One region of the Saccharopolyspora cebuensis genome, then DNA from elsewhere that is predicted to be linked to it. Evidence: riboswitches for the same ligand, from Rfam matches in the RefSeq annotation. Region 1 holds a riboswitch; each other region holds the start of a gene.
What was found. A riboswitch is a leader RNA that binds a small molecule or an ion and turns the genes downstream of it on or off. The one in region 1 is predicted to bind cobalamin.

Region 1 (2,192 bases):
CGACGTCCGGCGGTGCCAGCGAGACGAACGCGGTCTCGACCGTGTCGAAACCGCAGGTCTCCTGCAAGAGCCGGGAGACCTTGCACACCTCGGCGTTGGCGTCCGGGTCGGTGGAGCCCCGGCCGACCAGCACCACGGCCGTGTCCGCCCACTCCTCGCGCGGCACCACCGCGGCGATCCGCTCGGCCAGCAGGTCCAGCAGCACCGGGTGCGGGCCCATCGGGCGGCCGAACGCGAACGACGTGCCCGGGTGGCGGCGGACCTCCCGCTCCAGAGCGGCGGGGATGTCGCCCTTGCCGTGCCCGGCGGCGACCAGCACCAGCGGAACCGCCGCCATGGTGCGGTGGCCGCGCGCGGCGAGCTCGCCCCACGCCTCGGTGACGGCGGGTGCGGACAGCTCGATGAAGCCGCCCGCGACGTCGATCCCGGCGGGGGCCATCCGGCCGCGCACCCGGTCGATGAACGCGCGGAACTCCTCGACCCCGCCGTCGTCCACCGTCCCGTGGCCCACGATCAGCAGCGGCTGCGGTGCGGTCACCGGTCCTCCTCCTGGTTCTCCCGCCAGTACAGCAGGGCGTTGACGGCGGCGGCGGCGATCGCCGCGCCACCGCGTTCGGTCAGCGTGCTCACCCCGGGGAGTCCGCTGCGCCGCAACGCCGCCTTGGCGGCCACGGCGCCGACGAAGCCCACCGGCACGCCGACGACGAGCGCGGGTCGCACCGCGCCCGCCTCGGCGAGCCGCAGAAGTTCGGCCAGCGCGGTCGGGGCGTTGCCGATCGCCCACACCGCGCCGTCGGGATGGCGTTCGGCGGCGGCCCGGATGCCCGCGGCCGACCGGGTGAGCCCGTCCTCGGCGGCGACCCCGGGCAGGTCCAGCGCGACCAGCGGTTCCCGGGACGTGATGCCCACCGCCACCATGCGCACGTCGGTGATCAGCGCGGCGCCGTCGAGCAGCGCCCGCCGCCCGGCGCGCACCGCGGCCTCGGTGGTGACCACCTCGCCGGTCCAGCTCGGGTCCGCCGTGGTGTGCACGACGCGCTCCACCACGGCGCGGCTCAGCGGGGCGAAGTGCCCGAAATCGGCGCGCTCCCGCATGATCCGGTACGACTCGATCTCGATCGGGTGCACCCGCCGCGGTGGCGGGTCGAACGTGGTCATGCTCGCTCCGGCTCCTCGACTCCGGCCGGACGGGGAGCGACGTCCGCAGCGGAGCCCGCGGGCCGCCGTCGGCGACCGCGTTCCGGCATCCCGCATGGGAGCCCGACCTCCTGGGTTCTCCCGCCCGGGGTGGGGTGTCCGCGCGCCGCGGCGCGACGCGGGGCCGGCGCGCAGTGTCCTGACTCCCGGATCGACGCGGTGTCCCCGGCCTTCCAGCCTCGCGGCCGTGGCCATCGGTGGGGTCCGCTCCCCGGTCACAGTGGCGGGACCGCCCCGGATTCGCACCGGGTTCCTGCACTGCCAGCCGACGTATCCTGACCTGCCGAGCACCCCAGGTCAAACCCCGTGAATTCGATCACGCACCCGGCCCGAGGACGCCCACCTCACCCGGAAGGGTGCTGAGTGAGGGGCACCTTCATCCGGCTATGTCGGATGAAGGTGCCCCTCACCAGGGCTCGGCGGGGTCGCGGGGTCAGCGCTTGAGGTATTCCAGGACCGCCAGGACCCTCCTGTTGGTCTCCGGTTCCTGCGCGAGCCCGAGCTTGCCGAAGATGCTCGCGATGTACTTGCCCACCGCCCCCTCGCTCACCACGAGGCGCTGCGCGATGGCGGCGTTGGAGCAGCCCTCCGCCATCAGGGCCAGGACGCCGCGCTCCCGGTCGGTGAGGTCCTGGAGCGGGGTGGCGCGGCGGGCGACCAGGGCGGAGATGACCTCCGGGTCCATCGCCGTGCCGCCCGCGGCGACCCGGCGGACCGCGTCGACGAACTGCTCGGCGTTGAACACCCGTTCCTTGAGCAGGTAGCCGACAGCGCCCGCGCCGTCGGCGAGGAGCTCGCGGGCGTAGAGCTGCTCGACGTGCTGGGAGAGCACGAGCACCGGCAGGCCGGGGATCGCGCGGCGGGCGACCAGCGCGGCCTGCAGCCCTTCGTCGGTCTTGGTGGGCGGCAGCCGGACGTCGACGACGGCGACGTCGGGGCGGTGGTCGAACAGCGCGGCCTGGAGCTCGGGGCCGGTCTCCACCGCCGCGACGAGG
Region 2 (2,192 bases), on a different contig from region 1:
TCTCGTCGCGCATCCGCTGCTGGTAGGTCGCCGGGTCGATGCGCCCGGCGCGCAGCGCCGCGCGCGCCTTGCGGACGTCGGTGGTCTGCGGGAAGGAACCGATCGTGGTGCTCGGCAGCGGCGGCAACCGCAACGACCGCTGCTGGGCCGCCTGCCGCCCGGCGTAGTCACCGCGCCGCGCGTGCTCCGGGCGCAGCGAGTCCAGCCGGGCCCGGACCCGGTTGTCGCGCACCGAGTCGGCTCCGGCCCGGTCGGCGACCGCGCGCCGGGCGGCGGTGAGCTCGTCGGCCACCGCCTCGCGCCCGTCGCGCAGCGCCCGGCCGAGGACCACGACCTCGTCGACCTTCTGCCGCGCGAAGGCCAGCCAGGACGCCACCCGCGCGTCCACGGCGGTCTCGGCCTCGACGTCGTAGGGCACGTGCAGCAGCGAGCAGGACGTGCCGACCGCGACCTCGCCCGCCAGGCCCAGCAGGGTCGCGGCGGTGGACAGCGCGCCGTCCAGGTCGGTGCGCCAGACGTTGCGCCCGTCGACCAGTCCGGCGACCAGCGCCTTGTCCGCCAGGCCGCGCACCGACGGGAGCCGGTCCAGCGCCGACCGCCCGGCGACCAGGTCCACCGCCAGCGCCTCGACCGGGGTGGCGGCCAGCTCGCCGAGCGCCTCGCCCAGATCGCCGAAGTAGCCGGCCGCCAGGATCTTCGGCCGCTCGGTCAGCTCGCCCAGGCGCCGGTAGGCGGCGCGCAGCGCGGCCAGCTCGGCGGGGGAGCGGTCGGCGGCGAACGCGGGCTCGTCGAGCTGCACCCACTCCGCGCCCGCGCGGTGCAGCTCACCGAGCAGCTCGGCGTAGGCGGTCAGCAGGTCGTCGAGCCGGTCCAGCGGGCGGAACGACTCCGGCGCCTGGTCGTCCGATTTGGACAGCAGCAGGAAGGTCAGCGGCCCGACCAGCACCGGGCGGGTGGTCACGCCCGCTTCCAGGGCTTCCTGGTACTGGTCCACAGGGGACTGATCGGACAGCGAGAACCGCGTGTCCGGGCCGATTTCCGGGACGAGGTAGTGGTAGTTGGTGTCGAACCACTTGGTCATCTCCAGCGGCGGCGTGGACTCCACCCCGCGCGCCATCGCGAAGTAGGTGTCCAGCGGGCTCAGCCCGAGCGCGGTGAACCGTTCGGGCACCGCACCGAAGACGACCGCGGTGTCGAGCACCTGGTCGTAGTACGAGAACGTGTTGCCCGGCACCGAATCCAGTCCGGCCTCGTGCAGCGAGCGCCACGTGTCCACCCGCAGACCGCGGGCGACCTCCCGGAGTTCCGGCTCGCCGATCCGCCCGGCCCAGTAGCGCTCCAGGGCTCGTTTGAGCTCCCGGTCGGGGCCGATCCGGGGGTAGCCCAGCACGGTGGAACCGATCGTGGTTGTCAACGCTCTCTCCTCGCGAGCTCGACGACAGGGGTCCGAGACCGGGAGAGCGCAGGGCGCGACGGCGCGACGAGCTGCCGCGCGGGCGTCGTCCGGCAGGCCCTCCCGCGGGGCCTCGAACAGCGCGCACCGCTCCGGCGCGCGCACCGGTGGCAGGTCTTCGGACTCACGGGCGCTTCCCGGCGTCGCCGGGGATTCCTACTGGCCGTCGCTTCCCGGGCCTGGTGGCCCAGTGCTGATCCCGGTCGTGGACCGGGGACGGCGTTGGTTCCCGTTCACCGCTGCGGGGCAGTCCCGGATTCGCACCGGGTTCCCTCTTGCCTCGGCCGCTCCCGCCCGGTCGGGTGGGGGCGGCCGAACCACCAGCACGGATCAGGCTAGCCGCCGACCTCGCGTTGGCAAGGGCGCCCGCCGCCACGAGGGTCCCCGCGCACCGGGCGCGGCGCCCGTTGACGTCGCCTTTCGACCCGCCGCGCCACCGCGGTGAGATCCCGGACACACCGTCGCGCGGGCGCCCGCCCGCCGTCGAGCCGGACGGTCCGGTGGCGCGCGGCGTCACCGAGCACCGCGGCCGGCGCCTCGCGCGGACGCCCGCCACGTCGGTCCACCGGGGACGGGACCCTCCGCAGTGGGCGTCCGCTCAGCGCTGCGCCGGGTCGGCGGGGAGCCGGTCGAGGGGCATCCCGAACACCTCGCGGTAGGTCGCCAGCGCCTCGTCCTCGGTGAGGGTCCGCTCGGTGCGCTCGCCGTGCTCGGTGCGGACCAGTCGCGTTCCGCTGAG
Region 3 (2,192 bases), on a different contig from region 1:
CCCAGCTCCCGCCACGGCCCACCCGGCCCGGGCATGGCCAGGTCCAGCCCGCCCAGCGCCGCGGCCTCCACCGAGCGGGTGGCGAACCAGTCCGACACCACCGCGCCGTCCCAGTCCCACTCGCCCTTGAGCACGTCGTTGAGCAGCCAGGAGTTCTCGGTCATGGACCGGCCGAGGACCGAGTTGCAGGCGGCCATCAGCGCCCACGGCCCGGCTTCGGCGATGATCCGCTCGAACGGGGCGAGGTAGACGTCCCGCAGCGTCCGCTCGTCCACCCGCACGTCGTAGGACAGCCGTTCGGTCTCGCTGTCGTTGGCCGCGAAGTGCTTCGGCGTGGCGGCCACGTCGCGGGACTGGACGCCCGCGACGACCTCGGCGCCCATCGCGGCGACCAGCAGCGGGTCCTCGGAGAAGTTCTCGAAGTGCCTGCCCGAGAACGGGGTGCGGTGCAGGTTGACGGTCGGTGCGAGCACCACGTGCACGCCGCGCCTGCGGGCCTCGTCGCCGAGCAGCCCGCCCGCGGTGCGCGCCGCCGCCCGGTCCCAGGTGGCGGCCAGCGCCGAGGCCACCGGCAGCAGCAGCGAGGCATCGCGCTCGTCGAAGGTGGGGCCGCGCACGCCGTGCGGACCGTCGGAGAGCACCAAGGGACGCAGCCCGATCTCCGGGAGCGGGTGCAGCGTCCACAGGTCCGCCCCGGTCAGCAACCGGACCTTGTCCGCGACGCTGAGCTGGGCGAGCAGCCTGCGCAATTCGGCCTCGTCGACGGCCCCCATGCCGGGATCCCCCTCTCCCCGTGGTCCGCCCCGCCAGTCTCGGCGACCGGTCCGGGCGTGTCGACCGGAAGCCCGACACACCGGTATGTGGCCATCCGAAAGAGGAGCTGACCCAAGATGTAGTGTGTGGCCGCTGGTGGTCCACCGGAGCGATCCGGTGGCGAAGAGGGAACCCGGTGCGAGTCCGGGACTGCCCCGCAGCGGTGAACGGGAACGACCGTCGTATCCGGCACTGGGCTCGTCGAGCCTGGGAAGCCACGACCAGTAGGCCGCCCGTGAGTCCGAAGACCTGCCACCGGTGGCACGCCGCGCGCGTGCCTGTCCGGGACCTCGAGGGCGGGTCCACGCGGACGACCGCCCCGCGGTCTCCCCGTGCGCCGTCGTGGTCCACCGAGCTCGCGAGGGAGAGAGCCCAAGTGACCGCAACACTCGCCACCCCGACCTGGACCCGGGTGTCCACCGTGGTCCAGCAGGCGTGCGACGGCCTGACCGGGGTATCGGCCGACGCCGTGCTGGCCGAGGTCCAGCGCACCATCTACGACGGCATCAGCGGTGACGAACTCGCGCTGGCGCAGATCATGGCCGCGCGCACCCTGGTCGAAGTCGAACCGAACTACTTCGCGGTCACCGCCCGGCTGCTGCTGGACAAGCTGCGCCGCGAGGTGCTGAGCCTGTTGGCCGGACAGCCGCGGGAAGCCGACCAGGTCGAAATGCGCGACCAGTACCCGGGCTACTTCGCCGACTACGTGCGCTTCGGCGTCGACGCCGGTCAGCTCGCCCCGGAACTGGCCTCGTTCGACCTGGACCGGCTCGGCCGCGCCCTGCTGCCCGACCGCGACCTCGCCTTCGGGTTCCTCGGCCTGCAGACCCTCTACGACCGCTACTTCCTGCACGTCGGCGGCACCCGCTACGAGCTGCCGCAGGCGTTCTTCATGCGGGTCGCGATGGGCCTGGCGCTGCGCGAGGACGACCGCGAGGCGCGCGCGATCGAGTTCTACGAGCTGCTGTCCTCGATGGACTTCATGTGCTCGACGCCGACCCTGTTCAACGCCGGGACCACCCGCCCGCAGCTCTCGTCGTGCTTCCTGACCACGGTGGACGACGACCTCGCCGCGATCTTCCACTCGATCAGCAACAACGCCCTGCTGTCGAAGTACGCGGGCGGGCTCGGCAACGACTGGACGCCGGTGCGCGGCATCGGCGCGCACATCCGCGGCACCAACGGCAACTCGCAGGGCGTGGTGCCGTTCCTCAAGATCGCCAACGACACCGCGGTCGCGGTCAACCAGGGCGGCAAGCGCAAGGGCGCGGTCTGCGCCTACCTGGAGACCTGGCACATCGACGTCGAGGAATTCCTCGACCTGCGCAAGAACACCGGCGACGACCGCAGGCGCACCCACGACATGAACACCGCGAACT
Region 4 (2,192 bases), on a different contig from region 1:
CGTCGATGGTCTGCAGGCTCACGTTCAGCGCCGTGCCGGTCATCGGCAGCCAGCGCTGCTCGCGCACCGCCGGGAGCCGGGAGACGGCCGGGTCGCCGCGCAGGAAGTCGACCTTGGCCCGCAACGAGTCGCCCTCGCCGTCGCGGGTCAGATCACCGAGCACCAGCAGCGAGGGGTTGCGGGCCAGGATGTCCTCCCAGCCGATCTGCGGCCACATCGAGCGCTGGTCGGCGTAGGTGCCGCGGACCCCGAGGGTGCGCGCCATGATCGCCGGGGCACCGGTGCCGCCCGCCACGTACGGGGTTTCGGTGCGGGCGAACCAGAACAGCACGGAGGTCTCCGGCGGCAGGTCCAGCCCCGCCACCTTCCGCTGCGCCGCCGACACCCGGTCGCGCAGGTCCGCGATCAGCGCCTCGCCGCGCTCGGGCACCCCGAACAGCGTCGCGATCTCCCGCACCTCGCGGTAGATGTCCTCCAGCACCACCGGTTCGCCCAGCGGCGCCTCCTCCGGCAGGCAGTTGCTCGGCGACAGGTAGGTCGGCACGCCGAGCTGCCCGAAGCGCTCCCGCGAGGCGACCCGCTCATCGGTGAAGACGGCCTGGTAGGCGCCCAGCACGATGTCCGGTTCGGTGCTCAGCACGGTCTCGAACGACGGGGCGTTGTCGGCCAGCCTCGGCACCCGCGCGTTGGCTTCGGCCAGGTCCGGGTCCACCGGGTCGGTCCAGGTCGCGGTGCCGACCATCCGGTCCTGCAGGCCCAGCGACAGCATGATCTCGGTGGTGCTCTGGTTCAGGCTCACCGCGCGCTGCGGCGGTTGCTCGACCACGACCTCCCGGTCGCAGTTGGGCACGGACACGGCGCCGGGTGCCGGTGCTCCGGCCTCGGGTGCGGCGCAACTGGTGAGGGCGAGGGTGGCGAGGCTGGTCAGGACCACCGCGCGGCGGGTGCGCAAGACTACCGTCCTTCGCTCGGGGCTCGGTCGCGAAGCCCGGGTGCGAGCCGGGAAGCGGTGTGCGTCCCGGCGAGCCAGCAGGTCTTCGGGCTCGGGCTCGTACGGGCGAGGAGCCTTCCCGGGCCTGGTGGCCCAGTGGCACGTGTCCTCGCCCAGCACCCCTACCGCTGCGCGTCAGCTCCGGCTTCCGACCGGATTCCCCGTCCCGCTCCCGCGGGCACGACTGGCTCGCGCCTCACCCTAAGGGGTCCGGTCCGGGTGGCCTTGCGGGGTGCGCGCTCAGGCTTCCTCGGCCGCGCGCGCCCGCAGGTGGGTGGTCAGCGCCAGCGCGGCGACGACCAGCGCCACCAGGAAGGTCGTGCCGGTCAGCAGCGCCGCCCAGCCGACCCAGCCGCCGCCGGTCGCGCTGGCGTACTGGAAGGTCGCCGCGAGCCTGGTCACCTCGCCCGGTTCCAGCTCCCAGGTGACCGTGCCCGCGCTCTCCTCGCCGTTGGTGCTGGTGATCTCGCCCGGCGCGCTGACCTTGACCTCGACCGACGAGTCGGTGTTGGCCAGCGGGGTGAGGTCGGCCGAGGCCTCCAGGATCACCAGCGAGCCGCTGCGGGAGAGCTGGAACTGGTAGCGCGAGTCGTCCGGGGTGAGCGACTGGCTCAGCCGGGTCACCTCGTCGAAGCTCAGGCCGCGGAACGACAGGTGCGAGCCGACCCGGTCGCCCTGCGCGTAAGGCGTGATCCGCACCTGGTCGGCCAGGTCCTCGGGCGGGGTCAACTGGAACGGGACCTTCCCGTCGGCGGTCTGCGTGGTGATCACCAGCTCACCCGCGACGGCGTCCTCGCCGTCGATCGTGAGCGCCGCGTTCACGTGCAGGCAGCCGCTGGTGACCATCCCGACGAGCACCAGCAGCAGACCCAGCACCGCACCGCGGGCGGGGCCCGTTCGACGACCGCTCGTTGTCCGCTCCACCTGCCGAATCGTCGCACCGGCTGCGGGTTTTCGCCGGGTGCACGACCGCGCCGGAGGAATCCGGATGAGGCTCCGGCGGGCGACGACTAGCGTGGGCGGGCATGGCGACTGATCAGCAGGGCGTGCACGAGATCAGCGACCGGTTCGTCGACGAGCTGGCCGCGCTCGACCCCATTTCCGGCACCTTCCTCGGGCTGCCGGGTCACGACGAGGACATGACGGACTACTCGCCGGAGGGCCACCGGGCCCGGGCGGAGGCGGCGCGGCGCGCGGTCGC

Region 2: another riboswitch for cobalamin. It lies ahead of metE (5-methyltetrahydropteroyltriglutamate--homocysteine S-methyltransferase); the one in region 1 lies ahead of ABD976_RS00745 (precorrin-8X methylmutase).
Region 3: another riboswitch for cobalamin. It lies ahead of ABD976_RS17395 (ribonucleoside-diphosphate reductase subunit alpha); the one in region 1 lies ahead of ABD976_RS00745 (precorrin-8X methylmutase).
Region 4: another riboswitch for cobalamin. It lies ahead of ABD976_RS19500 (ABC transporter substrate-binding protein); the one in region 1 lies ahead of ABD976_RS00745 (precorrin-8X methylmutase).

What each region holds. Positions count from the first base shown of each region.
Region 1 covers NZ_BAABII010000001.1:164,969-167,160, forward strand. The annotation lists gene ABD976_RS00740 (sirohydrochlorin chelatase) at 1-538, opposite strand, end outside; gene ABD976_RS00745 (precorrin-8X methylmutase) at 535-1,158, opposite strand; cobalamin riboswitch at 1,330-1,453, opposite strand; gene ABD976_RS00750 (response regulator transcription factor) at 1,631-2,192, opposite strand, start outside.
Region 2 covers NZ_BAABII010000009.1:65,769-67,960, forward strand. The annotation lists gene metE (5-methyltetrahydropteroyltriglutamate--homocysteine S-methyltransferase) at 1-1,414, opposite strand, end outside; cobalamin riboswitch at 1,546-1,790, opposite strand; gene ABD976_RS14355 (arylamine N-acetyltransferase family protein) at 2,052-2,192, opposite strand, start outside.
Region 3 covers NZ_BAABII010000012.1:2,661-4,852, reverse strand. The annotation lists gene ABD976_RS17400 (glycoside hydrolase family 3 protein) at 1-773, opposite strand, end outside; cobalamin riboswitch at 894-1,084, shown strand; gene ABD976_RS17395 (ribonucleoside-diphosphate reductase subunit alpha) at 1,190-2,192, shown strand, end outside.
Region 4 covers NZ_BAABII010000013.1:85,894-88,085, forward strand. The annotation lists gene ABD976_RS19500 (ABC transporter substrate-binding protein) at 1-952, opposite strand, end outside; cobalamin riboswitch at 1,012-1,195, opposite strand; gene ABD976_RS19505 (DUF3153 domain-containing protein) at 1,232-1,915, opposite strand; gene ABD976_RS19510 (DUF885 domain-containing protein) at 2,017-2,192, shown strand, end outside.